3 regions of the Endozoicomonas sp. PH6C genome follow, and region 3 is predicted to be linked to each of the others. Evidence: predicted binding sites of a transcription regulator. Region 3 holds the regulator's gene; each other region holds the start of a gene.
The links. The regulator PhoB, encoded in region 3, activates phosphate uptake and scavenging genes when phosphate is short. The targets are predictions, from matches to a motif close to TGTCATANNNNTGTCANA.
Positions count from the first base shown of each region.

Region 1: the regulator PhoB is predicted to act here: its motif matches at 7,976-7,993, upstream of ACOMG9_RS23435 (PstS family phosphate ABC transporter substrate-binding protein).
Region 2: the regulator PhoB is predicted to act here: its motif matches at 6,719-6,736, upstream of ACOMG9_RS22515 (PhoX family protein).

Region 1 covers NZ_CP185342.1:6,605,712-6,616,519, reverse strand. Annotated here, with positions in the region: gene ACOMG9_RS23455 (RING finger protein) at 1-896, shown strand, start outside; gene ACOMG9_RS23450 (RING finger protein) at 1,265-3,364, shown strand; gene ACOMG9_RS23445 (RING finger protein) at 3,427-5,370, shown strand; gene ACOMG9_RS23440 (Na+/H+ antiporter family protein) at 5,546-6,868, shown strand; gene ACOMG9_RS23435 (PstS family phosphate ABC transporter substrate-binding protein) at 6,927-7,892, opposite strand; gene ACOMG9_RS23430 (acyl-CoA thioesterase) at 8,306-8,707, shown strand; gene ACOMG9_RS23425 (response regulator) at 8,722-9,114, opposite strand; gene ACOMG9_RS23420 (fumarylacetoacetate hydrolase family protein) at 9,184-9,846, opposite strand; gene ACOMG9_RS23415 (DUF4404 family protein) at 10,000-10,260, shown strand; gene serA (phosphoglycerate dehydrogenase) at 10,503-10,808, shown strand, end outside.
Region 2 covers NZ_CP185342.1:6,396,430-6,407,237, reverse strand. Annotated here, with positions in the region: gene tamB (autotransporter assembly complex protein TamB) at 1-2,415, opposite strand, end outside; gene tamA (autotransporter assembly complex protein TamA) at 2,412-4,145, opposite strand; gene ACOMG9_RS22540 (hypothetical protein) at 4,184-4,330, shown strand; gene rpsF (30S ribosomal protein S6) at 4,480-4,899, shown strand; gene rpsR (30S ribosomal protein S18) at 4,994-5,218, shown strand; gene ACOMG9_RS22525 (YybS family protein) at 5,255-6,127, shown strand; gene rplI (50S ribosomal protein L9) at 6,159-6,605, shown strand; gene ACOMG9_RS22515 (PhoX family protein) at 6,834-8,888, shown strand; gene ACOMG9_RS22510 (ATP-binding protein) at 9,019-10,257, opposite strand; gene tatC (twin-arginine translocase subunit TatC) at 10,521-10,808, opposite strand, start outside.
Region 3 covers NZ_CP185342.1:133,850-144,657, reverse strand. Annotated here, with positions in the region: gene phoR (phosphate regulon sensor histidine kinase PhoR) at 1-1,179, opposite strand, end outside; gene phoB (phosphate regulon transcriptional regulator PhoB) at 1,224-1,913, opposite strand; gene ubiA (4-hydroxybenzoate octaprenyltransferase) at 2,243-3,130, opposite strand; gene ACOMG9_RS00525 (chorismate--pyruvate lyase family protein) at 3,345-3,995, opposite strand; gene ACOMG9_RS00520 (TetR/AcrR family transcriptional regulator) at 4,671-5,309, shown strand; gene ACOMG9_RS00515 (8-oxoguanine deaminase) at 5,460-6,812, shown strand; gene ACOMG9_RS00510 (uracil-xanthine permease family protein) at 6,891-8,309, opposite strand; gene ACOMG9_RS00505 (C2H2-type zinc finger protein) at 8,455-9,906, opposite strand; partial or broken gene ACOMG9_RS00500 (transposase) at 10,164-10,265, opposite strand; gene ACOMG9_RS00495 (C2H2-type zinc finger protein) at 10,297-10,808, opposite strand, start outside.

The DNA of each region.
Region 1 (10,808 bases), 690 kb from region 3:
AGCAACTGGTTTCACAAATGCAGGCAGGAAAAGGGGTCTGGCCAGACGATGACCGTGGTGTCTTCCAAATGCTGAATGTTGCCTTTTTTGGTACTGATGACCATTTCTTAGCACGCCTGAGTGTTGGGTTAAATCTTGGGTCATATGGTACTGATGGAACCATTAGTAAGGCATGGAGGGAATATGGCGATAATGTTGCCACTTCTGAGCAGGCAAGTGCACTTTATCCATTAGTGAATTTGTACTCTGCGCAGCATCTGATATCACAAATACAGGCTGGGAAAAGAAGCTGGGCTGGAGATGAGAGTCATCTCATGGGGTCGTTGTGGAGATTAGTAAATAACCCTGATCCAGCCATTGCTGAGCAGGCATGGGCTATTTATCCATTAGCTAATTTGTACGCTTTACAATATCAGGTGTCACAAATGCGGGCAGGGAGAGAGACCTGGCCCGATAATGACTGGCATATCCATGAAGAGTTGAGGATTGCAAAAGCTAGCAATGATCTGGCTGTTGCTGAGCAGGCAGAAGCACTTGAGCCATTGGTTAATTTTTACTCTGTCAGGAATCTGTTGTCGCTGAGGCAGGTTTGGGGTGATATCTGGCCTGATGACGACAGTGATATCTATACAAGGTTGAGAAGTGCACAAGGAAGCGATGATCCGGCCATTGCTGAGCAGGCACGGGCACTTGAGCCAGCCGTTAATTTTTACTCCGTGCAGAACCTGGTGTCACGAATGCAGAGAGGATTAAGGATTAGCTGGCCTGAAGATGATAATAGTGTCTATTTAAAGTTGAGTAGTGCAGGAAAATGCACTGATCCGGCCATTGCTCAGCAGGCGAGGGCACTTAAACCATTAGTTGATCAATATAAGAGTAAGTCGTCAGGGAATTGATTCCAGGCTGCTTTTTCAGCGGGACCTCTCTGCTTCAATATCTCAGGCAGGTGTGCCCGCACTATGAGCTACACTCAGGCTCCGACTGAAGAAAAGCGAAAGTTTGTGTGCGACTTAAAACCATTTTCTTTTGTAAGTTCTTGATCTCTCTGGCAGTCATTGGATTTGCTGCTGACAACTCTCAAGGACTTCTGCTCGTCGTCGTAAATGGGACGTCTGATCAAGAGGCTTATCTGATATCCGATTTTGTCTACTTTGTGCCTGAAGGCGCTCTGCTCTTGCCCTCACCAGTAAGGTCAACTGATGACGTTAAAGGCTCATTTCTCCAGCAGCCCGTTTTACTCTTGTCATCTCTGTGGCAGTGGCTAATGTCTTCGGAGATTGTTCCTGAGATAAGAGAGAAAAATAGCACAGGCTTTGCACTGCCAGAATGGCCCACATCAACCCTTGAACCCACCTTGCGATTATCAGGAGGTGGATTTCCACCCGACCCACCACCTCCACCATTTATGCCGGGCCTTCCTGGCAAGGGATTGTTTAATAGGCCTGACTGGCAGCTTGACTACCTGTCAGCTGTGTTGATGATCGGGCAGTGGTTGAAACAATGGTTTTATGATGGATATCGCAGCACTACCGGTCAATCCGGACAATTCGTCAGTGACAAAGATTTATCTGCGGCTTTGGCAGGGATTACACAGAAGAGGGCGTTCAACAGGTCGTTATTCAGTCAGGTGCCGTTAGATGTCTCGGAACTGCTTGCTCAACAATCGGGGAAAGGTTTGTCTGGTCACAGGCAGGTGCATCAGCCAGAAACAGTTATGTTGTATCCCGTTTTTATGCTGCCTCAATCTGATTCGAATGACTTTGAAGAAGCGCAGGGGGTTGAATATGTTGGGGAAACTTGCGGAGCATGCCGGAATAACTTTGAAGAATCTGACGACCTGGTGAAAACGTCATGTTTGCATTTGTTCCATATGGACTGCCTGAAACGGTCGCTAACAAAAGAAATTAACATGAAAGGCTACCATTTCTGTCCATATTGTCTCCAGGATCAGAGTGCTCTGGGTGACTTTCTGATCCAAAAAGGAATGCAAGAGGTGGCTCATATTGTGACGGAAATGCTTTTAGAAAGAGGGGCCTGGCCTGAAAATGACAGGTATATCTATGAAAGGCTGATCCGTGCAGGAGCCAGCAATGATCCGGCCATCGCTGAGCAGATAAGGGCACTTTGGCCATTAGTTAATTTTTACTCTGTGCGGCATCTGGTGTCACAGGTGCAGGCAGAGAGAGCGACCTGGCCTGAAAATGATGGGCATATCTTTTTAGAGATGAGAATTGCAGAAGGTATCGATGATCCAGACATTGCTGAGCAGGCGCGGGTACTTTGGCCGTTAGTTTGTTTGTTCTCCCTGCAACATCTGACGACACAAATACAAGCGGGGAGAAGGGCCTGGCCTGACGATGACCGTCCTATCTATCTACGGTTGAGAATGGCACTGGACAGCAATGATCCGGCCATTGTTGAGCGGGCCCGGGCACTTAAGCCAACAATTTTTTTGTACACCGTGCAGCATCTGGTGTCACAAATGCAGGCAGGAACAGGGGTCTGGCCAGACGAAGAGGATGAGCATGCTGTCTTCGAAATGCTGAATGTTGCCTTATTTGGTACTGATGACCATTTCTTGGCAGGCCTGAGTGTTGGGTTAAATCTTGGGTTATATGGTACTGATGGAACCATCGCTGAAGCATGGAGGGATGGTGATAACCTGGCCACTTTTGAGCAGGCAAGTGCACTTTATCCATTGGTGAATTTGTACTCTGCGCAGCATCTGATGTCACAAGTGCAGGCTGGGAAAAGGAGTTGGCCTGGAGACCGGAGTGAGTTCATGGGGTCGTTGAGTAGATTAGTAAATAGCCCTGATCCGGCCATTGCTGAGCAGGCACGGGCTATTTATTCATTAGCTAATTTGTACGCTTTACAATATCAGGTGTCACAAATGCGGGCAGGGAGAGAGACCTGGCCCGATAATGACTGGCGTATCCATGAAAATTTGAGGATTGCAAAAGCTAGCAATGATCTGGCTGTTGCTGAGCAGGCAGAAGCACTTGAGCCATTGGTTAATTTTTACTCTGTCAGGAATCTGTTGTCACTGAATCAGGCATGGGGAGATATCTGGCCTAATGACGACATTGATATCTATACAAAGTTGAGAAGTGCACAAGGAAGCGATGATCCGGCCATTGCTGAGCAGGCACGGGCACTTGAGCCAGCCGTTAATTTTTACTCCGTGCAGAACCTGGTGTCACGAATGCAGAAAGGATTGAGGGTTAGTTGGCCTGAAGATGATAATAATGTCTATTTAAGGTTGAGTAGCGCAGAAAAATGCACTGATCCGAACATCGCTCAGCAGGCACGGGCACTTAAACCATTAGTTGATCAATATAAGAGTAAGTCGTCAGGGAATTGATTCCAGGCTGCTTTTTCAGCGGGACCTCTCTGCTTCAATATTCAGGCAGGTGTGTCCGCACAATGAGCTACAATCAGGCTTCCACTGAACAAATGCGGAAGTTTGTGTGTGACTTAAAGCCGTTTTCATTCATATGTACACTCTTGATCTTTCTGGCGACCATTGCAGTCGCTTTTGGGGTGCCGATAGCTGAGGCTTCGTTTAACTGTTATTTTCTGAATCGCGATATTTATATTCCCGCAACGGAACAGGGAAGCTTTGTATGTATCAGCCCTGAATGGCAAGTAGACAGAACCGCCAGTAAGGAGAGTGACCGGGCAACAGATAGCAACCAAGTAAAGCAGGCAGAAGGGCAATGGTTTGATCAGCCCTCACCGGTCTGGTCAATTGATGACGGTAAAGGTTCATTTCTCCAGCAGCCTGGTTCTCTCCTGTCAGCTCTGTGGCAGTGGCTGATGTCTTTAGAGAATGTTTTTGAGAAGAGAGAGAAAAATAGCACGGGTTTTGCTCTGCCTGAATGGCCCACATCAACACCTGAATCCGCCTTGCGATTATCAGGAGGCGGATTTCCACCTGACCCACCACCCCCTCCTCTATTTATACCGGGCATTTCCGGCAGGGGATTGTTTAAAATGCCCGACTGGCAGTTTGACTACCTGTCAGTGCTGCTCGGGATCGGCCAGCGGCTGAAACAATGGCTTTATAATGGATATCCGACCACTTCCGGTCAATCCAGACCATTCGTCAGTGACAAAGATTTATCTGCGGCTTTGGCAGGTATTACACAGAAGATGGCATTCAACAGGTCGTTATTCAGACGGGTGCCGTTAGATGCCTCGGAACTGCTTGCTGAACTATCGGGGAAAGATTTGTCTGGTCATGGGCAGATGCATCAGCCAGAAACAGTTATGTTGTATCCGGTATTTATGCTGCCTCAATCTGATTCGAATGATTTTGAAGAAGCGCAGGGGGTTGAATATGTTGGGGAAACTTGCAGCGTATGCCTTCTTAATTTAGAACAATCTGACGACGTGATGAAAACGTCATGTTTGCATTTGTTCCATCTGGAATGCCTGAAACGGTGGCTGACAGGAGAAGTTAACATGGAAGGGAATCGTTTCTGCCCATATTGTCGGCATGATCAGAGCGCTTTGGGTAATTTTCTGATACTGAAAGAGATACAGAAAGAACTGCAAGAGGTGATTCATATTGTGATGGGTATGCTACTAGGGAGAGGGACCTGGCCTAAAAATGACCATAGTATCTTCGTAACGTTGAATGCTGCGCTACTTTGTAATGATTCAGCCATTGTAGAGCAGGCGCGGGCAATTTTTCCATTAGCAAAATTGTACTCTGCGCAGCATCTGGTTTTGCAAGTGCGGGCAGGGAAAAGAACCTGGCCCGCAGATGAGGGTTTTATCCATCTAGGGTCGTTGAGAATGCTGGTAAATATCCCTGATCCGGCCATTGCAAAGCAGGCGCGGGCAATTTATCCATTAGCTAATTTGTACGCTGTACAGCATCAGGTATCTCAAGTGCAGGCAGGGGATGATACCTGGCCTGATAATGACAGTTATATCCGTACACGGTTGGGTATTGCGAGGGATTGTAATGATCTGGTCATTGCTGAGCAGGCAGAAGCACTTGAGCCATTGGTTAATTTTTACTCTGTGCGGCATCTGTTGGCACAAGTGCAGGCGGGGAGAGAGACCTGGCCTGATAATGACAGATATATCTATACAAGGTTGAGTAGTGCACAGCGAAGCAATGATCGGGACCTTGCTGAGCGGGCACGAGCCATTGAGCCAACCGTTCATTTGTTCTCTGTGCAGCATCTGGTATTACAAATGCAGACAGGAAGAAGAACCTGCTGGCCTGAAGATGACAATAATGTCTATGTAAGGTTGAGCAATGCAGAAGATAGCGGTGATCCGACCATTGCTCAGCAGGCACGGGCACTCAGGCCATTAGTTGATCAATATAAGAGCAACTCGCCAGAGAATTGATTCCAGCCTGCGTTTTCAGGGATATTTCTTCACTTTATAGTTATTTGGCCTGCTAATTCTCTATTTGCGCGAAAAATAAACCAATTAACTACAATCTGGTAATGCCGCTATTGTCCATGCTTCACTATAGATAGCCGCTGGCCGTTATAACGATAAAATACAATTTGGAATTAATATGAACGCAGTGATTCTGGCGGTTGCTTTCATGCTCGCGTTGAGCTTGTTGCGCGTTAATGTGGTTCTGGCACTGTTTGTGGGGGCTCTGGCCGGGGGAGTGATCGGTGGTCTGGATATCTTCCAGACTCTGGAGGCATTCTCCAGAGGTTTGGGCGGTGGCGTAGGCATTGCTATCAGTTACGCCATGCTGGGTGCTTTTGCTGTGGCCATCGCCCGCTCCGGCATACCTGAGTGGATGGCTGGAAAGATCATCCGCAAAGTAAAGAACAGCAACAACTCGCACAATAATGTGAAGCTAAAGTACAGCCTGTTTCTGGCGCTTGTGTTGATGGCTTTTTCTTCCCAGAACCTGATACCTATCCACATAGCCTTTATTCCCATACTGATTCCTCCCTTGTTATCGGTATTCAGTGCTATGGCGATTGATCGTCGTCAGGTGGTCTGTCTTCTTACCTTTGGCCTTACCGCGACCTATATGATTTTTCCTGTAGGCTTTGGCAATGTCTATCTGAATCAGATTCTTGGTGGCAATCTTCAGGAGAATGGGCTGGATATTGAACTGAGCCAGATGCCGCTGGCGATGGCGATTCCCGTTTTGGGTATGTTCCTGGGGTTGTTGCTGGCTGTTTTTTTCAGTTACCGAAAGTCCAGAACCTATCGTGTAGAAGAGACCATTTTGATTCATGAACAAGATATTCAGTTAAGCAAGCCTGCCATTATTACCTCTGTCATAGCCATTGTTCTGGTGCTGGTGAGTCAATTGACAACCGGGTCCATGGTTCTCGCTGCTGCACTGGGCTTTATTACCATGGTCATTGGGCGAGTCGTCTGCTGGCGGGAAGCAGATGAGGTATTCAATGAGGGTCTGCGCATGATGGCAGCTTTTGGCTTCATCATGATCTCGGCCGCAGGTTTTGCGGAAGTGCTCCGCTCAACAGGTGATATTCCAGAGCTGGTGAGTCAGGTACAGATGTTTGTGGGAGGCAGTCAGGCTCTTGCGGCCATTCTTATGCTTCTGGTCGGGTTACTGATCACTATGGGTATTGGCTCTTCGTTCTCTACGGTTCCGATTATTGCCACCCTTTATGTGCCACTGGGCATGGAACTTGGATTTACGCCACTGGCGATAGCCTGTCTTGTGGGAGTCGCAGGAGCATTAGGTGATGCAGGCTCCCCGGTTTCAGAATCTACCATTGGTCCCACTGCCGGCTTGAACGTGGATGGTCAGCACGACCACATCCGGGATTCGGTGATTCCCACCTTTTTACACTTCAATATTCCGATGATTATTTTTGGCTGGATTGCCGCCATGATTCTTTGAGTACCCGCCATAAAAACGGGGCCAGATGGCCCCGTGTGGATCACTCATGAATCTGTGATTACAGATCGAGTTCAGACAGATACTTTTCAACCACCTTGGCAGGCAGAGGGATGTAACCGTCTTTAACGACGACTTCCTGACCCTGCTGAGACAGTACCATCTTCAGGAATTCGCCTTCCAGAGGGGACAACTTCTTGTTGGGCTGCTTGTTAACGTACACGTACAGGAAACGAGACAGTGGATAAGAGTTGTTGACAGCGTTAGCGGGCGTTGCCTCAACGAATGGCTGACCGGCTTTCTTGGCCAGAGGTACAGTACGTACGCTGGAAGTCTGGTAACCGATGCCGGAGTAGCCGATGCCGTTTACAGAAGCACTGACAGACTGAACCACAGAAGCAGAACCAGGCTGTTCATTTACGTTGTTACGGAAATCACCTTTGCAGAGGGCTTTCTTCTTGAAGTAACCGTAGGTGCCGGATACAGAGTTACGGCCGTACAGCTGGATTGAGCGGTTTTTCCAGGCTCCGTCCAGACCGGCAGCACCCCAGGTACTGATGTCTTTGTCGTCACCACACTTGCGGGTGGAGGAGAAAATAGCGTCCACTTGAGCCATGGTCAGACCCTTGATTGGGTTGTCCTTGTTGACGAAAACAGCCAGAGCGTCAATGGCAACCGGAACAGCAGTGGGCTTGTAGCCATGCTTCTTCTCAAAAGCTTCCAGTTCCTTGTCTTTCATCTTGCGGCTCATGGGGCCGATGTTGGACGTTCCTTCCGTCAGAGCGGGTGGTGCAGTAGAAGAACCGGCAGCCTGAATCTGTACGTTCACATTAGGATATTCACGCTTGAAATCTTCTGCCCACAGAGTCATCAGGTTAGCCAGAGTGTCAGAGCCGACACTGGACAGATTGCCTGATACACCACTGGCTTTCTTATAAGTGGGGATCTCAGCGTCAATCTGACTGGCAGAGGCAGCCTGGATTCCGGTCGCAAGGGCAATTGTTGTTATTAGAGCTTTAAGCTTCATTCGTATCTCTCCTAAAGGGATTTTTTAGCCTCTCTTATACAGCTACAGGCATTTGTTTACTGGCAAGAACTATAAGATGAAAATGTGACAGTTATATGAACGACAGTGAAGCTTTATATTCGCAATAGTCATAATGTAAAATCACTGACTTTAATTCCAACTTGATTGTAGATTACTGATGAAATGCCAAGACAGGTACGAGCCCGGCTTGCAAAGCATGCCTCCTGTGCCAGTTTCTATTCGCTGAGTGTTTTAGCTACAACGCTAACTGAGAAGAGAAGTAAAATACCTTTAGCTGGAAAAGCTTCACGATCAGGAAGATCCCGGGCGCAAGAAACAACTGACATTATATATAAGGATTTTCAGAGTCGGTTGCGCCAAAAAAATAAAAACATCAAGTGCTAGAGAACAATATGGAACTGAACAATGATCTTGCTCCCGGACCTCAGGGAGAACTGACGCTGAAAGTGCTGGCAGACTACCAATCTGTTAATACGACAGGCGATGTCTTTGGTGGCTGGGTGGCCATGCAGATTGATCAGGCTGGCGCAATCATGGCCAGAAAGATTGCCACAGGACGTGTTGTCACCGTTAGTATCGGCAGTATGAGTTTTATGCGCTCAGTTAAAATGGGTGATATTCTTGCGCTGTTCACCCGGGTGACAGAGGTCGGCAAAACGTCAATTCGGGTGGTCGTTGAAGCCTGGGTGGAAGATAAACGCGGTCGCGCCAAGCTGACTGAAGCCAATATGGTTTTTGTAGCCATTGATACACAGGGCAGAACGTCTCGAATCCAGAGCGCCAAAAGCCCTTAGGATTTGAGGCAGTTTCAGTCTTGGTTCCAAAGAACCAGCTTTTCTGATAAAGATGCAAGTGAAACAGGTTTGTCCAGAAAATCGTCCATACCGGCAGACTTACAGGCAATCTTATCCGATTCCGAGGTGTTGGCTGTGAAAGCGATAACCGGTATTCCGGCATAGTGTTGCCCGGAGGCTCTGATTTTTTCAGTGGCTTCCAGACCACCCATGATGGGCATCATGCAATCCATGAGAATCAGGTTGAAGGCCTCTGAAGTCTCAAGAATGTCCAGTGCTTCCTGACCATTCTGGGCCACTTTGCAGCTGCAGCCCAATTTTTCAAGCAGCTTTTTGACCACCATCTGGTTTACCTGGCTATCTTCCACCACCAGAATATGGAGGCTGTAGGTTTCCCTGACTGACACTGGCTTTCCTTTGCCTGTGGCCTGATTTCTCTACAGTCAATATCTGAAGAAGTGCCGGGTTCTTTAGGATCAGATGCAGGATGTTGCCAGACTAAAGCGGTCAGTAATAGCTAATTCAAGCCGATCTCCCTGCTTCAGAGGACCAACGCCGGCCGGAGTGCCAGTGAGGACAATATCGCCGGGTTCCAGTGTGAAGTGACGGCTTATGTAGCTGATCAGCCCCGGAATTGAGGTCAGCATATGGGCTGAAGTGTCTTCCTGACGTGTCTGCCCATTAATTTTAAGGCTGAAGTGAATGTTATTGAGATCGGGCAGGTGCTCTTTGGCAATAAACCCTGAAACGGGGCAGCTGCCATCAAAGGCTTTGGCCACTTCCCATGGCAGTCCTTTTTCTTTTAGCCGGGACTGAACATCCCGGAGTGTCAGATCCAATGCCAGCCCTATTGCCTTGATGGCATCAATGCTCTCATTCTCGCTGGCATTCTGGAGTCGGGTGTCCATCAGAATTGCTATTTCTGTTTCGTGGTGAACTTCACCGCGATCGACGGGAATGGCAAAGGGTATTTCCAGAGCTGTCAGTGATGTTGAAGGTTTGATAAACAACACGGGATCCTCGGGCAGCGGATTGTTCAACTCCCGAATGTGCTCGGCATAATTTCGGCCGACACACACCACTTTGCCGGCCGGCAGATCAATGCGGTCGCCACTTAGCCAGTGATGCCTGTACTTCATAGGGCGTCCTTCTTGCTTGTTTGTTCTTGTGTTTTTATTTTGCTCATGGCCTGGCACATCGCTAGTATTTATCAGCCGGGTACGACTGCTGAAGCTATCATTCACAGTACAAATATTGTGTTTTCCAGATTAACCTGATCACAGGAGCACGTCATGTCTGAAGAACTCCACCTGAATATCCAGAATCTGCATGACCTGCTTGAAGGACAGCCTGTGGACGAATGTACTGCAGGGGCTCTCAAGCAAATTACCGATGAACTGCAGCTGGCTCTGGCTCAGGCAGAGGGCGATATTCCTCTGCAGGACTACAACGAACAGCTCGAGCAGGAAGCGATCAAGTTTTCCGAACAACATCCTGCATTGTCTCAGGCTATCAGACAGATTCTGACTACGCTATCAAGCATAGGTGTCTGAAACAGAAAACACATAATAACTGCTCTGCACGCGAGGTTTAAGTCCTGTAGTGGTGATTGGACAAGGAACATCTGATTCATACACTCAAGGTAAGGGCTTTTCTCTTTTTTATGCTATTATCCACACCCCGGTCGGTTCTGAAACCAGATGACTCGGGTTGTATTCAGCCATTGACAGTATTTCCCACTCGATTTGGCTGAAGTACTTTTCAAGGTAGATTAAAAGACATCCGAGCTATTGTTATGCCCTCTATTTCCCTGGACAAGAGTAAGATTCGATTCCTTCTTCTGGAGGGGGTTCATCAGTCTGCTGTGGAAGTGCTTGAAGCTTCCGGCTACACCAATATTGATTATGTTTCCAAGTCCTTACCAGACGATGAGCTGAAGCAGCGGATTTCCGAAGCGCACTTTGTAGGCATTCGATCCCGAACCCAGCTGAGTGAAGACGTCTTTGCTGCAGCCCAGAAGCTGATCGCTGTTGGTTGTTTCTGCATCGGTACCAACCAGGTAGAGCTGGATGCTGCTACGTCACGGGGAATCCCGGTCTTT
Region 2 (10,808 bases), 900 kb from region 3:
TTCAGACAGTGTCAGCTTAAGGTCGGGAGAAACTTTGATCTCCCCCATGCCAGGGTATTTAACATCCAGGTTTTGCCCTTTCAGGGTGATGATACCGGCAGGCTGCCGAAAATCTTTCCAGCTTAGCTGACCTCCCAGATCCAGTGAGCCCTTACCTACCTGCATTTTGCCTTCTACTGTGCCTGAGTCACCGTTCACATTGAGGTAAGTATTAAGTTCAGAAACGCTGACAATGTCTCGTGTGGTATTGGCATAACCATTTTCAATGGCCAGTCGGCCATAAAAAAGAGGTTTGGCAAGAGAGCCTTCCAGTCGGCCCCGGGCAGAAAAAGTACCTTTCAAATCGCTAACTTCAGGCAAGAAAGGCGCAAATATTTCCAGCAATAATTGCTCAATATTCAGCTGGCCACTGAGGGTTTTCCGGTTTTTCAGATCATTGACGGCTATGGTCAGGTGGCTGCGTCCCAACGTGTCTGAGAGGAAGTTTAGGGAGCTTTGCAACTGATTGTTGACGATTCTGGCTTCCATGTTGAGCTGGCTGTAATCGCCGGACAGATCATAAGCCTGAAGTTTTCCGGGGCTTGAAGAAAGCTTTAACGACAGTTTCGGCTGGTTATCCTGCCAGCTTGCTTCCCCTTTTGAGTTAAGCATCGCCTGCCAGCCAAAATCGGTGGGAAAAAAGGCTTTGAATCTTTCAGGTGCGAGTTGCTCAATGTGAAAGGAGAGAAGTCCTGAATCTTTGCCCAAGTGGCTGGATTGAGCACAAATACTGGAAGGGGATGATTCCAGACAGAATTCAGAGAATGAAGCGCTGGCTGCCGAGGCTTTGATATCAACAGGCTTTTTCAGTGACCAATCTCCGAATTCTGTGTTCAGGTCACTGCGGGTGAGCTGTCCCTGCCATTGTTCGTTGTGGTAGCTGCCAGCCAGGGTGATGATGCTCTTGAGCTCTTTACCCTGGGTTGAGAGCCGAACCTGATGTTGTTTTTCATTGCCTCTGGCTTCAAGCAAGATCTGGTTAAGCGTGTGTGTGCCCTGTTTCAGTGCCTCTATGCTGATGCGAGCCTGCCCCAGAATCTGTTCTTTCTTTACAATTTGACCTTTTGCCGAGAGGTCTTTGACGACTGTGTCCAGATAACGAACTGAAGAGCTGTCCAGTTGAAAGTTCAATCTGGGTTGCTTTTTGCTCCCGGATACATGGATTAAACCTTTCACCTCACCCTTAAGGCCGGGATAAAGTTCTGCCAGTTTTGAAGCATTGAGTTCTGCTTCTATGTCCCATTGTTTATCAATAAGACCATGAGCGTTTAACTGGTTTTCACCGACTTTGGCATTGAGGTGATCTACCTTCCAGTTAAAAAGATGATTGATGTCCAGTGTGCCGGAGAGCGAGACGGGTTTGTCCCTGAGTTCTCCGGTGATATCCATTTCAGAAATCACCAGGTGCCAGATTTTACCGTCCAGATTAAAACGGCTTTTCATAACGCCATCCAGTCTCGCAGGATACTGAGGTAAGAGGCTGGCTGTGTTCAGACTGTTGAGATTCACCTTCCCATTCCAGGCAATCCCCTTTGTCCAGTTCAGTCGGCCTGAAAGATCTGCATCACCTTCAGGGGTTGAGAGATTGAGACGATGGATCGCAATATGCTCAAGGTCTCCCCGTGCCTGGAGTAAGACCTTTACCCGGATTTCTTTATGAGTCCCGGAAGTGGCCAGGACATTGGATTTGGCCGTGGCGCTGGCATCCAGTTGATAGTCGGCCAGAGAACCTTGAAGGCTGGCCTTCAGATTTTCTGGTTGGAGCTTTTTATCGAAGGAGGCTGGTTGAATTTCAACGGTTGCTGACAGTGGATAATCGCCGCTCAGTGTTATTTTCCCGTGCAGGCTGGCTTTGCCCAAAGCATGTTCAACCTTGAACTCTTGGATATTGATTTGCGATTGCCGGGCATCAGACGACAAAAGTATATTACTGACTTCTTCCTTAATCTCACCCTGTTCATAAGTGCCTTTATCCAGAGTCAGCTTTTTGACAGTGATGGGCAGAGGTAGCTCTATCTCTGGCAATATCAGTCCGTCGCTGGCAGGTGTTTGTGCTTTATCAGGCGCTGGTAGTTTAATTAAAAGATTTTCCAGTCCCAGTTCATCAATGACCAGTCTTCCTTCGAGCAGCATTTGTGGTTGCCACTGCAAAGAGAGTCGGTTAGCTGTGAACGCCATATCCTGATCCACCCAGCCTGGATTCTGGAAGACAAGGCCGTTGGAAATTGATCCCTGAACCAATTCACCGTGAAGTTCAGGTAATTGTGAGCGAGCCAGGTTCCACAGCCAGAGGTTGCCGGTATGAGTCAGCAGCAAAAACAGCATCAGGCAGAGGAGAGTGACAAGAGAGGTTAAGATACCCAGAGCCGTCTTCATATTTCTGGCCCCATAGAAAAGTGCAGTCTATAAGGGGTGCCAGGTTCACTGACAGCGAAGGCCAGATCCAATCTCAGCGCGCCCAGTGGGGTTATCCAGCGGATGCCGAAGCCGACTCCGGTTTTCCAGTCGTCCCTGTAGTCATTGGTGGCAGTCCCGTAGTCAACAAAAACAGCGGCTCGCCAGTGTTCCAGAAACTGGTAATTGTATTCCACACCGAGCGCAGTCATATATTTTGCCCCCGTCAATTTATCGTTGTCGTCTTTGGGGGCAATGCTTTCATAGTCATAGCCTCTTACCGTCTGGTCACCTCCAGTGAAGAAACGAATAGAAGGGGGTATTTTGCTGACGTCGTTTATCCAGATAGCACCTTGTTCAATTCTACCAATGAAACGGTGTTTTTCTGCCAGTGTTGTTAAACCTTTAGTACGGCCCCATAGCTTCACAAAGTTCTGATCAGAGGCAAAGAGCTTATCCGAAAATTCTGCCGTGGACATGATCAGGTAGCCGCTCCGGGGGTCGAGCTTCCCGCCTCTGGCGTGGCGTCGGGTCATGGAAATGCCCGGGATGACCAGAAAGCTTTCGCCACTCTGAAGGCCCTGTTTGTAGCTTTCGTATTGAATTCTTAAAAACAGGTCTCGGTCCCAGCCATGTGGGTTTTTTTTCCATTTATGGATGGACGTCGATCCAAGGTTACTGATGGTGTCTTCCTGTCGCTTATATTGATAACCCACCTGAAGGTCATAGAATTCAGTTAATGGGTTGCCGTAGGGGATTTTATAGCTGGAAGTCAGTTCGGCTCTTGGGGCTGAGAGCAGAGCCTCATTGGTCAGGCTGTGCCCTTTGTCATTGATCATGGGGATATCCCAGGTCAAAGAAAGCCTGGGGCCTTCGTCAGTAGAATAACCGACACCGGTTTCAATCTCATGATACCTCTTGGGAATGACACCGATATAAACAGGGACATGGTAGTCTTCGGTTTTATCCCGCATGGGGAGGATATCGATTTGCTGGAAATAGCCTGTTGAGGCCAGCTCTTTGTTCAGGTTGCCCAGCTGAACCGATTGATAGTTTGAGCCGGGCTTGAAGGTCAACATTTTCTCGATCAGGGCTTGGGTATTTTCAGGGATTTCTCTATAAACAATGTTCCCAAAGCGGTAACGCCTGCCAGAGTCAAAAACCAGTTCGACATCCGCCGCATTTTCTTGTGGATAAACTTTGACTCTGTGGGTTTGCATCTGAGCGTCGAAAAAACCGAGAGACTGGGCCTGGGTGTTAAGCTCCGTTTTAAGTTCTTCATATTCTCCGCTATTGAAGACAGTACCTTTTTTAAGGGGGGAGCGTTTGACGATCCTCTTGAACGACCGGTTTTTTCGGGCCTCTCCTTTCAGTTCTATTTTGATGGTGCGGATAAGTACGGGTTGTCCCGGATCAACATGAATCTTGAGCTGGTCAGTATCTTTGCCATCCATCTTCATGGAAATGGTTGGGTTGAAATAGCCCAGGGCTTGCAGAGATTTCTGAACGGCCTCAAGAATACTGCTTTGATAGCCAGGCAATTCTCCGGGCTCAATAGCAGGCAAAGTTTGCAGAAAGCGTTCGGCATTCCGCTTCAGCCCGTCTTCCAGACCCTTAATCTCATAGGTCAGATGGGATCGGGCCTGGCAAACAGAAGGAAGGGCTGAAAGCAAAAGTACGATAATCGATAGAAATTTATTCAGTTTACCCACTGGCGACCATTTGTTGAGAGTAAAGTTGTTGAGAGAAAGTGGCGGGACTGACCGATATCGTAGAAGGTCTGTCGATCTATCTCAATAAAAAGCAGCGTCAGGCAGTAGATTCCCGGATTCTCATGCGTTTTAACGTCGGCCGCCATCGGTTTATAATTCTTGCAACCATGGTCACACTTCTCTAAAATCCTCCGCTCTTTGTAAGCTGGGCGTGGTGTGCAGGCATCTTTCAGGTGACTGTCATCTCCGATCCATCTCCTTGCCTTACTGCTCTGTGAATGGAACCTGTGTTTCACTCAGTGTGGGAGGCTGTTTAACCCGTAAGGAGCAAATAATGCGTCATTACGAGATTGTTTTTCTGGTACATCCTGACCAGAGCGAGCAAGTACCAGGCATGATAGAGCGTTATACACGCGCTATCAGCGAAAACGGCGGTCAGGTACACCGTCTTGAAGATTGGGGCCGTCGTCAGCTGGCTTATCCAATCAACAAGATCCACAAGGCTCACTACGTTCTGATGAATATCGAGTGCAGCAATGAGATCCTGGACGAACTGACAGATAACTTCCGTTATAACGACGCAGTTATCCGTAACATGGTGATCCGTCGTGATGAGGCCGTTTCCGAGCCATCCATCATGATGCAGGCTGAAGAGAAACGTGAACGCCGTGACGATCGTCGTGAAGATCGTCGTGAAGAGCGTCGTGAAGAAGCTGCTGAAGCTCCGGAAGCTGCTGAAGAAGCTGCCGAGTAAGTCGTCCTTGATACTGCTTTAGCTCAAGGCTGTTTCAGCCCAGGCTGGCAGGATTAAGAACATCACCATTTGTTGAATTCAAGGAGACGTTGCAATGGCACGTTTTTTCCGCCGCAGAAAGTTCTGCCGTTTCACCGCTGAGGGCGTGAAAGAGATTGATTACAAAGATCTGAACACCCTGAAAGCTTATGTTTCTGAAACTGGCAAGATTGTACCAAGCCGTATCACCGGTACCAAAGCCCGTTATCAGCGTCAGCTGGCGACAGCTATCAAGCGTGCGCGTTACATCGCACTGCTGCCATATACTGATCGTCACTGATCAGTCGGCAAACTCTGGAACTGAAGGTATTGCTTGATGCGTAAACTGGCGGAACTGGCAATGAAAAGCCCGAAACATTCCTTGTTTCTGGCGGTCATATTTGCCTGTATTCCCATGCTTTTCTGGTTGAGTGCGGCTATTGTATCTCTGGTGATACTGCGTCGCGGCATTGACCACGGACTGAAAGTCCTGATTTGGGCTTTGTTACCCGGAATAGCCTGGGCCGCCTTTGGTCAGTACAGCGTATTGATCGGGTTGGCAACCACAGCGTTGCTGGCTTGCGTCCTGCGCCAGACTGTCTCATGGCCGAAAACCCTGTTGGCTGTTGTGCCGCTGGGAGGCCTCGTGGCTTTTGCCATGTACCAGATATCACCGCAGATGATCAGCGTCATGGCTGGCACTGTGATGGAGTTTCTGAAAAAGAGTCTCCAGGGCAGTAGCAGTCTAGAGGCTCTGCAACCGGGTGAACGTCTGAGACAGGTCCTGGAGTACGGCGTAGCGGGTGCTCTGGCCTGGGTGCACATACTGTTTTGTGTCCTGGCTTTGATGCTGGCGCGCTCCTGGCAGGCCGATCTCTATAACCCCGGAGGATTCGGTGAAGAATTCCGCAAGGTGCGGTTACCCGCAGCTGTCGGGGTAGGTCTACTGACCATCACTTTGATGGGGTCGGCACTGTCACCTGTGATGACTGCCCTGGTACCCATCGCATCGTTGCCACTGTTTATTGCAGGTCTGGCGCTGGTCCATGGGCTGGTAAAACTGCGTCAACGGGGCAGCTTCTGGTTGATTGGACTGTATATGCTGTTGATCACCCTTACGCAACTGGCATACCCGGTTATTGTTTTGACTGCTTGTCTTGACAGTCTGTTTGATTTTCGCAACCGCGTGAGTAAGCAGATTCAGGGCTGACAGGCACTAGGTATAAGGTAAGAGGCTAGCGATGGACGTTATCCTGCTTGAGAGAGTTGCCAACCTTGGCAACCTGGGCGACAAGGTAACCGTTAAAGCCGGTTACGGTCGTAACTTTCTGATTCCTTTCAGCAAGGCTGTGCCTGCTACCAAGGAAAATGTTGAAGCTTTTGAAGCTCGTCGCGCCGAGCTGGAAAAGGCTGCTAACGAAAAGCTGGCTGCTGCCCAAAAGCGCGCAGCTGAAATGGCTGAAATCGAACTGACCCTGACCGCCAAAGCGGGCGACGAAGGCAAGCTGTTCGGTTCTATCGGCTCACGTGATCTGGCTGAAGCCATCACTGGTGCTGGCGTTGAAGTAGCCAAGAGCGAAATTCGCATGGGCGAAGGTCCCATTCGCGCTACTGGCGAATACGACATCGCCATCCAGCTGCACACCGACGTTGCAGCGACTATCAAGGTATTCGTTGAAGCTGAATAAGTTCGGTTGTAACCACGCCTGATAGAAAAATACCCGTGGGCTTAGGTCCACGGGTATTTTTTTATGTGCCTTTTGTCCTGCCTCTTCATTCGCCGTCATTTCAGTCAAAAGATTGTTTTAAATCTGTCATCTTAAATACATTTCACTGTAATTCTTGTGTCGTTTAATGAGCCTGCTTTAGAGGATATTACACAACAAATAAAGCTGGCTTGAACGAGTAGATATTACATGAGCAAATATACTTTTGATCCGACGGTGTATAACTCCAGTGATAACAGGCCGATCTCGGCAGTGCTGGAAAAAGAACTCTCCCGCCGCGGTGTTCTGAAACGTGGGGGTGCGCTGGCAGCATTTAGTGCACTGGCCAGCTTTGGTTTAACGGGCTGTAACGATGACGACTCTGACGATGTTTTTTCATCAGAGCTCTCTCTTGGCTTTGACTCTATTTCCGGCTCCAAGACCGATGCTGTGTCTGTACCTGCTGGCTACTCCGCTCAGGTTCTGGCGCCGTGGGGAACGCCACTGAATGATTTAGCGGCAGAGTGGAAAGATGATGGCACCAACAGTTCCACCGATCAGGCGAATGCTACTGGCATGATGCATGATGGGATGCATTTCTTCCCCCTTGAAGGCAGCAGTACTGAAGGTCTGTTGTGTATAAACCATGAGTTTATTGATCAGACGCGACTGCATCCGAATGGGGCAACTGACAATAATGGTGTACGTCCTGCTGAGGAAGTTCGCAAAGAAATTAACGCTCATGGTGTTTCAGTGGTTCACATCAAACTGACTGATGGCGTCTGGGATGTGGTTAAAAACAGCAACTACAACAAGCGTTACACTGCAGGCTCTGAAATGGATCTGACCGGGCCGGTGGCAGACAGTGATCTGCTGATTACCAAATACACGGATGAAAAAGGGAATAAAGCCCTTGCCCGGGGCACCAACAATAACTGTGGTAATGGTCACACTCCCTGGGGGACTTATCTGACCTGTGAAGAAAACTGGCCTGGCTATTTTACCCGTTCCGATGACCCGTCTAACTGGACTGAAGAACAATTACGTCTGGGTATCAGTTCCAGGGGGACCCGTTATGATTGGGATACTGTTCTATCTTCTGACGAAAACGAAACCGGCGAGTTTGCCCGTTTTGATGTAACTCCGGGCTCCGGAGATGAGACTGAGGATTTCCGTAACGAAGCTAATGGTCACGGATACATTGTAGAAATAGACCCCTATAATCCACAGGCTAAAGCGATTAAACGGACGGCTCTGGGTCGCTTCCGTCACGAAGACTGCTCATTTGGCAAACTGGAAGAAGGTCAGCCCGTTGTTTTCTATTCTGGCCATGACAGCCGGTTTGAGTACATCTACAAGTTTGTTTCCAAAGAGCTCTGGGACGCGGCAGATGCTGACTCTGAAGATCGTCTCGCCACCGGTGCAAAGTACATGGATGAAGGTACTTTGTATGCCGCTCGCTTTGATGAGGAAGGTCAGGGTGTGTGGTTGCCCCTGACTCCCGATGCCACCACTAAAGACGGTGGAAGGTTAGGTGATATCTCAGGATTCACGACTCAGGCTGAAATTATCCTGAACACGCCGGGTGCAGCTGATCTGGTAGGCGCTACCCCCATGGACCGCCCCGAATGGACTGCGGTAGATCCGAAAACCGGCTCTGTTTATGTGACACTGACAAACAACACTGATCGTGATAACCAGGACGGCAATTCTGATACCGACACCAACGTGGCCAACCCTCGTGAAGGAAATGAGTATGGCCATATTATTCGCTGGAATGAAGGGGCTGATCCAAGCCAGTTTACCTGGGAGTTCTTCCTGTTCGGCTCTTTTGCATCTGAAAGTGCCCTGGTGAATCTCTCTGGATTGAATGAAGCCAATGAATTTGGCAGCCCGGATGGTCTGGCCTTTGATGACCGTGGTTTGTTGTGGATTCAGACAGACGGTGGTGTCAATGAAAACACCAATGACCAGATGCTGGCCATTATTCCATCTGAGCTAAGCAGTACTAGTACTGAGGACTTGTTAGCCGTTAACGCCGACAACCAGGAGCAACTGAAGCGTTTCTTTGTCGGGCCAAATGGTTGTGAGGTGACTGGTCTGGCGTTTACACCGGATCACCAGAGCTTCTTCCTGAATATTCAGCATCCATCGAACTGGCCTGCCGCCGGGTCAACCGATGCAAAGGATGAAAGTGGTGCGAACAGGGCGCGTTCTGCCACGGTGGTTGTTATGAAAGACGGTGGTGGTGAAGTGGGGGTTTAATAGCCGTCACCTGACTGCCAATTTGACAAAGCCGATGATTGGAATGCTCATCGGCTTTTTTTTGTGAAAAACATTTTGTTATGTCGTTTTCCATTGGCTGGTGGCGGAACAAAACCAGCTGATCAGGTACTTATATATCATTGCGCCAGAGCCAATCCAGTGGCACCGCCATGCAGTTTTTTGTCTTGAGTGGCAGTGCATTGTTACCACAATAAATCAATACGCCACCTTTAAAGTGTTTGTCGGCCTGGTCAGCAAGTCGCCTTAAGCCTTCTCCGTCTTTTTCCTGAATACTGATAGCTTTTTTAATTTCTATACCGTAGATATCACGATTGTGTTCGATGACCAGGTCTACCTCCACCTGATCTTTATCCCGGTAATAACTGAGGTGGACAGGGTCATCCAGCCATTCGGTCAGAGCTCTTATCTGCTGTATTACAAAACTCTCCAGAATGGGACCGAAGGGGGTCGAATAGTGCTGCCATTCTTCAGCTTTCAGTCGATTCAGCCTGCTTGCCAACCCACTGTCTGCGATATGAATTTTAGGTGCTTTTATCAGGCGTTTGGCAGCATTATTATGCCATGCTGGCAAACGGTAGAAGAGAAACAGGTGTTCCAGAATACCGATGTATTTATCGGTGGTCTCGCGTCGTATTTTCAGGTCAGTGGCGATACTACTGGTATTGAGCAGATTGCCAGTACGAAGAGATAGCAGCTCAGCCAGCTTCAGCATTTCATCTTCGTCACGGATGTTGGCAATATCCCGAATATCATTTTGAATAATGGTCTGAAGATACTGATTAAACCATTGTCCTGCACGATGGGGTGTGCGGGTGTTGGGCTCAGGAAAGCCGCCCCGACAAACCCGTTCAGCGATACCATGAATTTCTTTTTGCTCACCTTTGATAGAGGCAGACAGGGCTTGTGTGAAGAGTCGTTGTAAAAAGACGGGAGGAGTTGATTCTTTTTCCGCTTCTGTCAGTGGATGCAGATGCAAAATTTCAATACGCCCAGCAAGCGATTCTTTGACTCTGGGCAATAACATCAAGTTGGCTGAGCCTGTCAGCAGAAAGCGGCCAGGTTTGCGATTGCGATCAACTTCAGCCTTGATGGCAAAGAGCAGCTCTGGAACCCGTTGGACTTCATCCAATGTCACGTATTCAGGCAGGTTCTGTACAAATCCAGCTGGGTCGTCTTTGGCGGCTTGCAATACAGAAGCATCATCAAAGGTCAGGTAAACTCGCTCAGAGTAAAGCTTCCGACAAAGAGTTGATTTGCCCACCTGACGAGCCCCGAGCAGGCAGACTACAGGAGTATCCTGCAAGGCCTCTTCTATTTTTGGTTGTAAGTAGCGTGGGAAATTTGGCATCAGAAGGTGTTTCAAGTTTCGGCTAATTGTCTATTACTCTAGCGTCTATTTGACGGTTTATAAAGCGTCTAATTGCCTATTTAGCTTCCGGCCAAATGTCGGTTTATTTCTTTTTCTACTTTTTTATATATTAAAAACAAGTAGTTATATCGGTCTTTTGGTAGCTTAAGTATATGGCTTTTTGCAGGCCGAAAATGGCCTGCTATCGCTTTAAATCTTGCCAGGCTTTCCCGATAAATACGGACCTTGGCGCAGGGTCGTTCTCAAGAAGACTTTTTCATAAAAGGCGTCATCCTGGCAAACAAAAGTCCAAGTTCAAACAACATCCACATAGGTCCAGCCAGCAGGCTCTGGGAGATAACGTCGGGTGGTGTCAGAAGCATACCGATCACAAAACAGCCCACCACGATATAAGGACGTTTCCTGGAGAGGGATTCAACGGTGCTCATGCCAGACCAGATCAGTAACAGCGTTGCGACAGGGATTTCGAAGGCCAGCCCGAAGGCAAAAAACAGTTTAAGAATAAAGTTCAGGTAGCTGCTGATGTCGGT
Region 3 (10,808 bases):
CCCGGTATTCTGGCTACGACTTTTATCAATCCGGTAAAAGCGCTCAGTCAACCTCGGAATATGCATTGGATCAATACCGACACCATTGTCTTCTACCATCATATGTCCGCCTTCCCCGTCCTGCCACCAGCGCACAAGTATTTTCCCACCCTGGGGTGTATAGCGCACGGCATTAAAGACCAGATTCGAGAAGGCACTGCGCAACTCATTACTGCTGCCTGCCAAAAAGACATCTTCAGGACAATCCAGAGAAATCTGATGCTGGCTTTCACCACTGAGTGCACATCCGTCTTCAACGATACTGCTGAGCAGGGTTTTAACATGAACCCCATTCTCGTCTGCCTGAGCTTCAGCCGACTCCAGTTTGGACAGCAACAGCAGGTCTGCCACCAGATTCTGCATTCTCAGCGACTGCTCCTGCATCCTGTTCAGTGCTTTTTCCCAAACAGGGGGCAGACCTGAATCCGGGCCCAGACTGTCCAGCATGGTTTCGATGTATCCAGACACAACCGTCAGTGGTGTTCTCAGTTCATGGGAGACATTGGCAACAAAGTCTTTTCTCATGACTTCCAGCTGATTCAAGCGCGTGACATCTCTAACGGTCATGAGACGATTGCCTTTGCCATAAACCGTTATATTAAATTGCAGTTGATGATCCGGGTTGATTGGCGAGGGGATCTCAAGAGCTTTTTGATAACCACCCTGCTCAAAGTAGTCGGCAAACCTTGGATCACGTAGCAGATTGGTAATCAACTGCCCCTGATCGTCAGGCGTCTTAAGCCCTATCAAAGTTCCAGCGGCGGGATTCCACCATTCCAGGTTGCCCTGATTATCTATCATTACAACACCGTCGTTCAGCGCAGCAGTTGATTCCTGAACACGTTCAATCACTCCGGCCAGCTTTTGCCGGGAACGACTGTGCTGTTTTTGCAATCGATAGATACCATCAAAAATTTGCCCCCAGAACCCTTTACTCTCAGGAGGCTCTTTGCTCCTGGCCTTGGGGTCATTCAGCCAGTCCAGCAGCTTGAAAAGCTGACGGAAGCTCCAGACAAAATAACCTCCCATGACCACACAGAGTCCTAAAAAAGGCTCTCCAAACAACCAGCCCAGGGAAAACCCGACAATCACGTAGGCGATCATGCGGCTCAGCAAATGGGTTTTTGAAATTGTTGTCATATTACTCCCGGCCAGATAACTGCTGAGCACTGAGCATAAAAGGTTTACACCCTCGTTGAGAAACGATATCCAGTACCACGAACCGTTTGCACAAAGGCTTCGTAGTTATCACCTAAGGCCTTACGCAAGCGTCGAATGTGTACATCAACGGTTCGCTCTTCCACATAAACGTTGCCACCCCAGACCTGATCCAGTAACTGCCCACGGGTATAGGCACGCTCCTGGTGCGTCAGGAAAAACTGCAGCAAACGGTACTCGGTAGGTCCTATTTCAGCAGGTGAGCCATCAATAGAGACTCTGTGGCTGACAGGGTCCAGCTCCAATCCCTTGATGACAATGGGAGACTGGTTATCAAATCCGCCTGTACGACGGAGAACCGCTTTTAAACGAGCAGCCAGCTCGCGGGGAGAAAAAGGCTTGGTGATGTAGTCATCGGCACCGGTTTCAAGTCCCTGGATTTTGTGGTCTTCTTCACCTTTGGCCGTCAACATAACAATGGGTATTTCAGAGGTCAGCTCATTGCGCTTCAGACGACGGGCCAGTTCAATTCCAGAGACATCTGGTAACATCCAGTCCAACAAGATCAGATCGGGTTTGTTATCCACAATCAGAGAGTGCGCTTCTCTGGCATCTGCTGCCTCAAGACAGTCATACCCTGCCATTTCCAGAGCAACGGTCACCATTTCGCGAATCGGTGCTTCGTCATCTACGATCAGAATGGTCTTTCCTGGCATTAATCTCTACCTGTTATCTGTCGATTCGATTTCGGCGGTGACGTTCTGGCATCTATCAGCTGAAGCTCATTGGGGCTATACCAGGATGGTAGTGTCTCAGGACAGCACCTTTCCTATCGCTCAGGCTGTTTCTCACTACTTTGATCAACCGCACTATACACCGGACATTACACCTTTGAAATGTTACAGGCAGATGACACACTAAAGGCTGATATTGCAGCTTAAAAATAAAAAGATCCCTCAGGGTTTACAGGGTAAGGCTTTTCGCCATTTATCCCTACAGCCACCATAAGTAGCAATACTTACCAGGCTCTAAGCCGGATTGAAGATCAAAGATAACTCAACACGAAACCTGCAAATACAATGGCTCCGGCCCAGTGGTTACTGAGAAACGCCTTGAAGCAGGCTTCACGCTCACGACGACGGGTTAACCATTGCTGGTAAACGAAAAGGGCTGCGACAGCCAACAATGAGAGATAATAGAGAGCACCTAACTCCAGTTGATGGCCTGCCATGGCCAGTGTCATCAGGGTAAGTACCTGCAGGCAACCAACAATCAGGTTATCCATCTCGCCAAATAGAATGGCTGTGGACTTGATACCTACTTTCAGATCATCGTCACGATCCACCATGGCGTATTGAGTATCGTAAGCTACTGTCCAGAAGAGATTGGCCAGAAACATCAGCCAGACGATGTTTCCCAACGAGCCACTCTGAGCCGCAAAAGCCATGGGTATCGACCAGCCAAAAGCAGCCCCCAAAACCACCTGAGGCAGATGAGTGTGTCTTTTGGCAAAAGGGTAAGCCGAGGCCAGCAATAATCCGGCAAAAGAGAGCTGGACGGTAAGAGTATTGGTAAAGAGTACAAGAATGAAAGACAAAAGCACCATACCGGAGAAATAGATCAGCGCTTCTTTTTCCTGAATTTTACCCGTTACCAGCGGTCGATGCTGTGTTCTCCTAACATGGCCGTCCACTTTCCTGTCAGCAAAGTCATTAATAACGCAGCCTGCACTGCGCATCAAAACCACGCCGACCGAAAAAATCACCAGATTCTTCAGACTCGGTACACCTTCTGCCGCCACCCAGAGTGCCCACATAGTAGGCCAGAACAACAGATAAATACCAATAGGCCGGTCCAGCCGGGCCAGCCGTAAGAAATCTTTTAAACGGGGAAATCGTTGCAGAACTACTTCAGTGCCTGCCAATACCGCCATTGGTTTTCTGAATTGCATCATAATATTTAGCTGCTTATCTGCATCTTTATTATCATCGCTGAGATTCTTATTGCTCATCGCCCTGAATCATGACCCGCATCGCCAGTTTATCAGGTCAGGCCAGGTTCTCAATCAGGCCATGACCAGACCGACTGCGGAAATCTCTATATTTCACGAGGTAAGTGCTTCGACAAACAATCATTCTTGTAGAGCTTCAGGGTTCAGGATGCTTCGACATGACTCTGGAGTGCTTCTCTGTCTGTTCAGACAGGTCCGGCAAAAAGATTTCACAAACAGATATAGACTTTTCGTGCAAATAAAATAACGACCGCCTTCCCCAGGCTGTTTCATCAGAGTATTTTTCAACCAGATGAGGATTAAACTGACGAGCCGGCAGTTCCGCTACCTCAAATGGTCCCCGACGCATACCGGGATGATTAAATAAAAACTCCCCCAGGGGCTTAGTGCCCAGTTGCAGCAGCTCTCTGTTCGTGCCAATAAGACTGCTGTGAGGCAATACACTTCGTGCAAACACTCTGGGTCGGCCACCACAGATCAGCAGAACCTCCCTGATAGAAGCCATTTTGCTGCAATGTCTGTTTTCGAATGATCCTGCCAACTCACCAGACGTGGACGTAGCCTTTGACTGTTCATAGTTATTGAGAAACTTTAGCTCCGAACAGGTCGGCATAAAGGTCCCGTGACGAATAACCTGAACCCTGAAGTCGCCGTCAAACTCATGTTTCAAACGCTGAGTCAGGGAACCTCTGTCCAGCAGCCAGTCTCTCCAGGGCTCTGGAATCTGCTGTTTCAAATAATGTCTCGGCTTCCAGGATAAGCCTGAAAAATCAATAAAAGGCACCATCACTCCTGCTGCACAAATCCAATTTTCCAGAACTGCCCCGGGAGGAAACAAGGCAGCTCACCTTGACACTCCCCGCCTTGTCAGGCGAGGCTTCTGACTTCATAAGCTACAGCCAGCCTATAACGACCGGACTTACGCAGAAGCCTCCATCAGCAGCAACCGGGTGCCCCTCGGTTATTTATTGGTCTTTTGTTTGATTTGCCGCTGCCTTAACGGGTCACTCAGGTATGGGTTCATCTGGTTCTTCAAGGGCGGTTGGGCAGTTGGCTCTGCCTTAATTTTTTGTTAACAGTGCTTGGTTTTCATCATCGTGAGTTTCTGCATAGAGACAGACCGACAGTGAATTTAGCCAACTATGCACAAACACGCAAGCATAAGGCTCTTCACCTGCGCGGCCCGACCTACGCGGCCCGACCTTCCCGACTTATATCTCCCTCCGCCCGATTGAGGGTGTCGCAAAACTCCAACAACTCGTTCCCACGCTGGGACCCACAGGGCCTAAAAGCATGGCAACCAGAGTTTTTGCGACACCCTCCAAGGCGGGGAGTGTCACGGTTTCCTCAATTTCTTTCTGCCTGACTTTAATGGACACGACCGAATTCTTTTCTATGCTTCCTGCCAATGGTATAAATCATCCCCAAGGGATGATCGAAAACTATAAATCAGGATCCGCGCATGGCTGTCGTAAAACGTACGCCCCAAAAGACCGGTCGTATAAGAACCGAGAGGGTTCGGCTGATTTTGAAAGCTGCCGAACAGGAGTTTGCCCGGCATGGATTCGGGGGAGCCACAATCCAGCGTATAGCTGACCTGGCCGATTTACCAAAACCGACTGTCTTGTATTACTTCAGTAACAAGCAGGAAATTTATGACGAAGTTCTTAACAATATTTTGTATCTCTGGAATGACAAACTGAACAGCTTTCATCCGAAAGATGACCCTGCAGAGTCACTTGAACGGTATATCCGCTCAAAAATAGAAGTCTCCAGAAGATACCCCACAGCCAGCCGAATTTTTGCCAGTGAAATCATTCATGGCTGCCAGCAGCTGTCTCCGTCCATGAAGGACTCTACCCAGCAGTGGTTTAAAAACAAAACAGAGATTTTTCAGCACTGGATGGATGAGGGTAAAATGGCCCGGGTAGAGCCCATGCACCTGATTTTTATGATCTGGGGATCGACTCAGCATTACGCTGATTATGAAAAACAGATCTGCCTTATCATGAACAAAAAGAAACTGCCTGCCTCAACCTACGATCAAGCCGCTGACACTATCTGCGACATTGTTCTTCGTGGTTGCGGTCTGAAGGTTTGAGTAACGATAAAAATCTTGTAGAGTCACAAGGTAAAAATGAACCGGGCAGATTAACACGCAAGTCACTGCCATAAACTGCTGTATTGGCGGTCTATGGTATACGGCAGCTTGTTGCACTATCCAGACCGTCCTGCTCATAACAAGAGGCAGATGATGAGAGTCTGGATAAAACATCCCCTGGCTATTTTCACCGCAAACAGTCAGGACGCCGGTAACGGCGTGGTGATTGATGAAAGCTCCGGCAAGATCACAGAGCTGGTTCCCTCGGGACAGTCTCCGAAAGTCTCCTGTGATCAAAGCTATGACGCTTCCGGACAGGTTCTCCTTCCCGGTCTGATCAATACTCATCACCATCTTTATCAGACCCTGACCCGCGCCTTCCCTCCGGCACTGAATAAAAAACTCTTTCCCTGGCTGCAAACGCTTTATCCTGTCTGGGCCAGACTGAAGCCAGAGATGCTGTTTAACGCCACTCAGCTGGGACTGACAGAACTGCAGCAGTCCGGTTGTACAACAGTGGCAGATCATCACTACCTATTCCCGGAAGCACTCACAGAAGCCATTGATATTCAGGTGAAAGCCGCTGACAGTATTGGCAGCAGGGTTATACTGACTCGGGGTTCCATGAGCCTTGGAGAGAAGGATGGAGGCCTTCCTCCCCAGTCTACCGTGCAAACAGAAGCTGAGATACTCGACGACTCCGAACGTCTGATTCATCGTTATCATGAGTCAGACGAGGGGGCAAAGGTTCAGATTGCCCTGGCACCCTGCTCACCTTTTTCAGTCAGCACAGAGTTGATGAAAGAGACCGCTGGGCTGGCCCGTAAACACAATGTTCGATTACATACCCATCTGGCTGAAACCGATGATGAAGACAACTTCTGCATCGAGCGGTTCGGTTTACGGCCACTGGATTACCTGGAATCTGTGGATTGGCTGGCTGACGATGTCTGGCTGGCCCATGGTATTCATTTCAATGACGATGAAATCAAAAGAATGGGACAGGCGGGCATGGGCGTCTGTCACTGCCCTACCTCGAATATGCTGCTGGCATCGGGCATCTGCCGCACCAAAGAACTGGCGTCTGCAGGCGTGCACGTCGGACTGGGTGTGGATGGCTCCGCTTCAAACGACGGCTCCAATATGATGCAGGAAGTCCGTCAGGCTTTGCTGATCAATCGTCTGCGTTACGCCGCAGATGAAGTCACTCATCTCGATGCTCTGTACTGGGCAACAAAAGGCTCAGCCAAAGTGCTTGGCAGGGGCGATATTGGAGAACTGGCAGAAGGAAAGCAAGCCGACCTTGCTCTTTTCAGCCTGGATGAGTTGCGTTTCAGTGGCAGCCATGACCCACTGGCAGCACTGGTTCTTTGTGGAGGCCATAAAGCAGCTGCCGTTATGTGTGCAGGAAAGTGGCTGATTAAAGATGAAACACTACTTCATCTTGATCAAGAGGCCATCATGGCTGCACACCAGCTTTCTGCCAGAAAGCTGGTGTCTTGAGAGGCCGTCGTAAATCTCTGGTTCCTATGCTCCAGAGATTTATGACGGGGAACGAGTTGTAGGGTATGACGGAAATAATCAGGAAGTGGTTTCTTCTTTGATGGCTCCCGAAGATGCATTAATATTTTTCACCACTTTTCTCTGATCGCTGGATTCAGGCCCGGAATCTTCAGGCAAAACCAGTGTCAGCAAAATAGCGGTCAGACCTCCGGTGGTAATCGCCGAGCTGAAAATGTTTTTGACCAGTTCCGGCATCTGGCTCAGCACCCCGGGCACAATAGTGACGCCCAGCCCCATACCCATGGACACAGCAATGATCATTACCTGTCGACGATCAAGTGATCCTGAAGCCAGGATGCGAATACCTGAAGCGGCCACCGTGCCAAACATAACCAATGTAGCCCCACCCAGCACAGGCTTGGGAACCAGCATCAGGATGGCCCCGAGTATCGGGAAAAGTCCCATCACTAAAAACAAACCGGCAATGATATAGCCAACAAACCGGCTGGCGACACCGGTCATTTGAATCACACCATTGTTCTGGCTAAACGTCGTCGTTGGAAAGCTGTTCAGGCAAGCTGCGGTCAGAGAGTTCACGCCATCAGCCAAAATACCGCCACGAATACGCTCAACGTATCCATCACCCTCAATAGGTTCACCCGAAAGTTTTGCTGTCGCAGTCAGGTCACCGGTAGATTCAATGGTCGTTATGACATAAATGAGAGCAATCGGAATGAATAGCTCCCAATCGAAGGTCATTCCATATTTAAAAGGCACCGGAGCAGTAAATAAAACCGAGTCCGACAATCCCTGCAGAGTCATTTTACCGGTATAAAGTGTTATCAGGCTGCCCACCAGCAAGCCAAGGAAGATCGCCGAGAGACGCACCATGGGACGAGAACTGCGATTAAAAAAGATCACAGTCGCTAACACGGTGATGCTCACTGCAAGGTTGCTCAGCGCACCAAAATCAGGCGCATTGAAGCCACCGGCCATATCGGTCACAGCTACCTTAATCAGGCTGAGACCAATCAGTGAAATAACAATTCCGGTAATGGTTGGCGTAATAATCTTGCGCAGCTTATGGAAAAAGCGGCTCAGGACAATCTCGATAAATGCCCCGAAAAAACAAAGACCCGTCATCAGTGCAATAATCTCTTCACTGCTGCCTCCCCGACTCTTAACCACAAAACCGGCAGCAATAAGGGAGCTCAAAAACGCAAAACTGGTTCCCTGAATACTCAACAAACCAGACCCCAGGGGACCAAACCGTCTGGCCTGGATAAAGGTACCTATCCCTGAGGCGATCAGCGCCATACTGATCAGGTAAGGAATATGCTCTCCCAAACCCAACACCCCACCGATGACCAGGGTCGGTGTCACAACCCCCACAAAGCTGGCTATCATATGCTGCAGGGCACTGAAAAAAGCTCGAAATAATGGTGGTTTGTCGTTTAATTGGTGGATGAGGTCGGGATTATGAGTCTGGCTATTCATGCATACTCCTGCCGTCTATTTTTTTTATACAGAGTGAGTACTGCAATTCCTTGACCAATTATTCAATTTTTTTTGGGGTACTATACCAGCGCAACCAGCCTGCCAGGTGCTAGCCTTTCCCACCTGGGCCTGTGACAAGCAGAAATCAATCACTTGACTTTGCATCATCAAGCTTTCGTTTCCGGTGTTGTCTTTTGTGATTCGACAGAGCTTGAGGGTTTGGCAGGAGCTTCTGGCACTCAGGGCAAGTTTGCACTCTGGTGTGATCTTTTCTTTTGTGAACCGACAAGACTTTCGCGTTTGGCAGGATCTTCTGGCACTCAGGGCAGGTTTGTTCTCCGCTGTGATATAGACTTTTGTGAACCGACAGGGCTTGGGCGTTTGCCAGGGTCTTCTGGCACCCAGGGCAGGTTTGCTTTCCGGTGTGATCTTTTCTTTTGTGAACCCACAGGGCTTGAGCGTTTGGCAGAGTCTCCAGGCACTCAGGGCAGGTTTGCTCTCCAGTGTGATCTTTTTTTTTGTGAAACGCCAGGGCTTGAGCGTTTGGCAGGGGCTTCTTGCATTCAGGGCAGGTTTTCTCTCCAGTGTGATATTGACTTTTGTGAGCCGACAGGGCCTTACCGTTTGCAAAAGTCTTCTGGCACTCAGGGCAGGTTTGCTTTCCCGTGTGATATTGACTTTTGTGAGCCGCCAGGGCATAAGCGTTTGGAAGGGGCTTCTGGCACTCAGGGCAGGTTTGCTTTCCCGTGTGATGTTTTCTTTTGTGAACCGCCAGGGCATAAGCGTTTGGAAGGGGCTTCTGGCACTCAGGGCAGGTTTTCTCTCCGGTGTGATCTCTTCTTCTGTGAGACGACAGGGCTTGAGCGTTTGCCAGGATCTTCTGGCACTCAGGGCAGGTTTGTTCTCCGGTGTGATATTTTCTTTTGTGATGCGACAGGGCTTGAGCATTTGGCAAGGACTTCTGGCACTCAAGGCAGCTTCGCTCTCCGGTGTGATATTGACTTTTGTGAGTGCGCAATGAGGCTTGAGAGCTAAATGATTTCTCACAGCCAGGGTGATCACATCGGTATTTTTTGGAGCCTGCCTTCCTTTGTATTTCCGCAGGTGGTGGATTTAATTTTAATGATGAACCAGTTCTGCTGTCAGCTTCTGAGACAACTGTCGATGCTTCAGCAGGATGGCTAACCGGGCCAGATTCCTGATCGCCTGTTTGCAAATAGACATCGCAAGCGAAAGAGTCATCTGAGATTGAACGACACCGGGTACTTGTAGAAGGAGCAAAGATACAGACTCCCTGTTGATTACAACAGGGCTGTTCATGGCAATTTTCGTCAAGGCTATGTCGGGAGTCTGTGGGCTGCCCCGAATTTTCATCATTATGGTCGTTGTCGTATAGATAATGCGGTTTTTCTGAATGTCTATTGAATGACTGAGCATGATCCTCTGACCCCATTGCCCGGGAATTGTTACCGCCGCCCGCCCCGTCCATCAAAGTGATAATCTGAAGTTTGTTTCGCCGACAGGGTTTGTCATCGGGCAGCATGCCTGACCCCGAATATCCGTTTGTGCTGAGCATATGTGATGGCTGTTTTTGCATCAGCCTCCAACCAGTCATTGGCATTGCAGTTGATATGCCCGGCTCAGTTTTTATAGAAAAACTCTGGCTTGTCGAAGCCCCATTCTGATCAACCTCAACGATAAAACCATAAGTCTGTGGCTCAACCGGGGAGACGAAAGGCAAAAAGACCAATACGTGCGAGAGTAGACTTTTAATGGTTCTATCCTTTTTTCCGGGGATAGGAGCAGTGAGGATAGACGATAGGAACTTTGGGAGCTTTTCAATGTTGGCAAGCTCTATTGCCTCCCATGTCTTTTTGTCATCGGTTAACCGCCGCTGGTGATAGACAGATAGACGTGATCATTGCACTTCAGATCATACCCAAACGTGTGCAGTGCCCTTCCCTCCTGAGCCTGTGACAAGCAGAAATCAATCACTTGACTTTGCATCTTCAAGCTTTCGTTTCCGGTGTAGCCTTCTGTGATTCGACAGAGCCTGATTGTTTGGCAGTAGCGCCTGGCATTCAGGGCAGGCTTGTTCTCCGGTGTGATATTTTCTTTTGTGTGCCAACAGGGCTTGGGCGTGTGGCAGGGTCTTCTCGCACTCAGGGCAGTTTTGCTCTCCGGTGTGTTCTTTTCTTTTGTGAACCGCCAAGGCTTGAGCGTTTGGCAGGGTCTTCTGGCATTCAGGGCAGGTTTGCCCTCCGCTGTGATATCGGCTTTTGTGATTCGACAGGGCTAGAGCGTTTGGCAGGGGCTTCTGGCATTCAGGGCAGGTTTGCTCTCCGCTGTGATATCGGCTTTTGTGATTCGACAGGGCTAGAGCGTTTGGCAGGGTCTTCTGGCACTCAGGGCAGGTTTTCTCTCCGGTGTGATATTGACTTTTGTGAACCGACAGGGCTTGAGCGTGTGGCAAGGTCGTCTGGCACTCAGGGCAGGTTC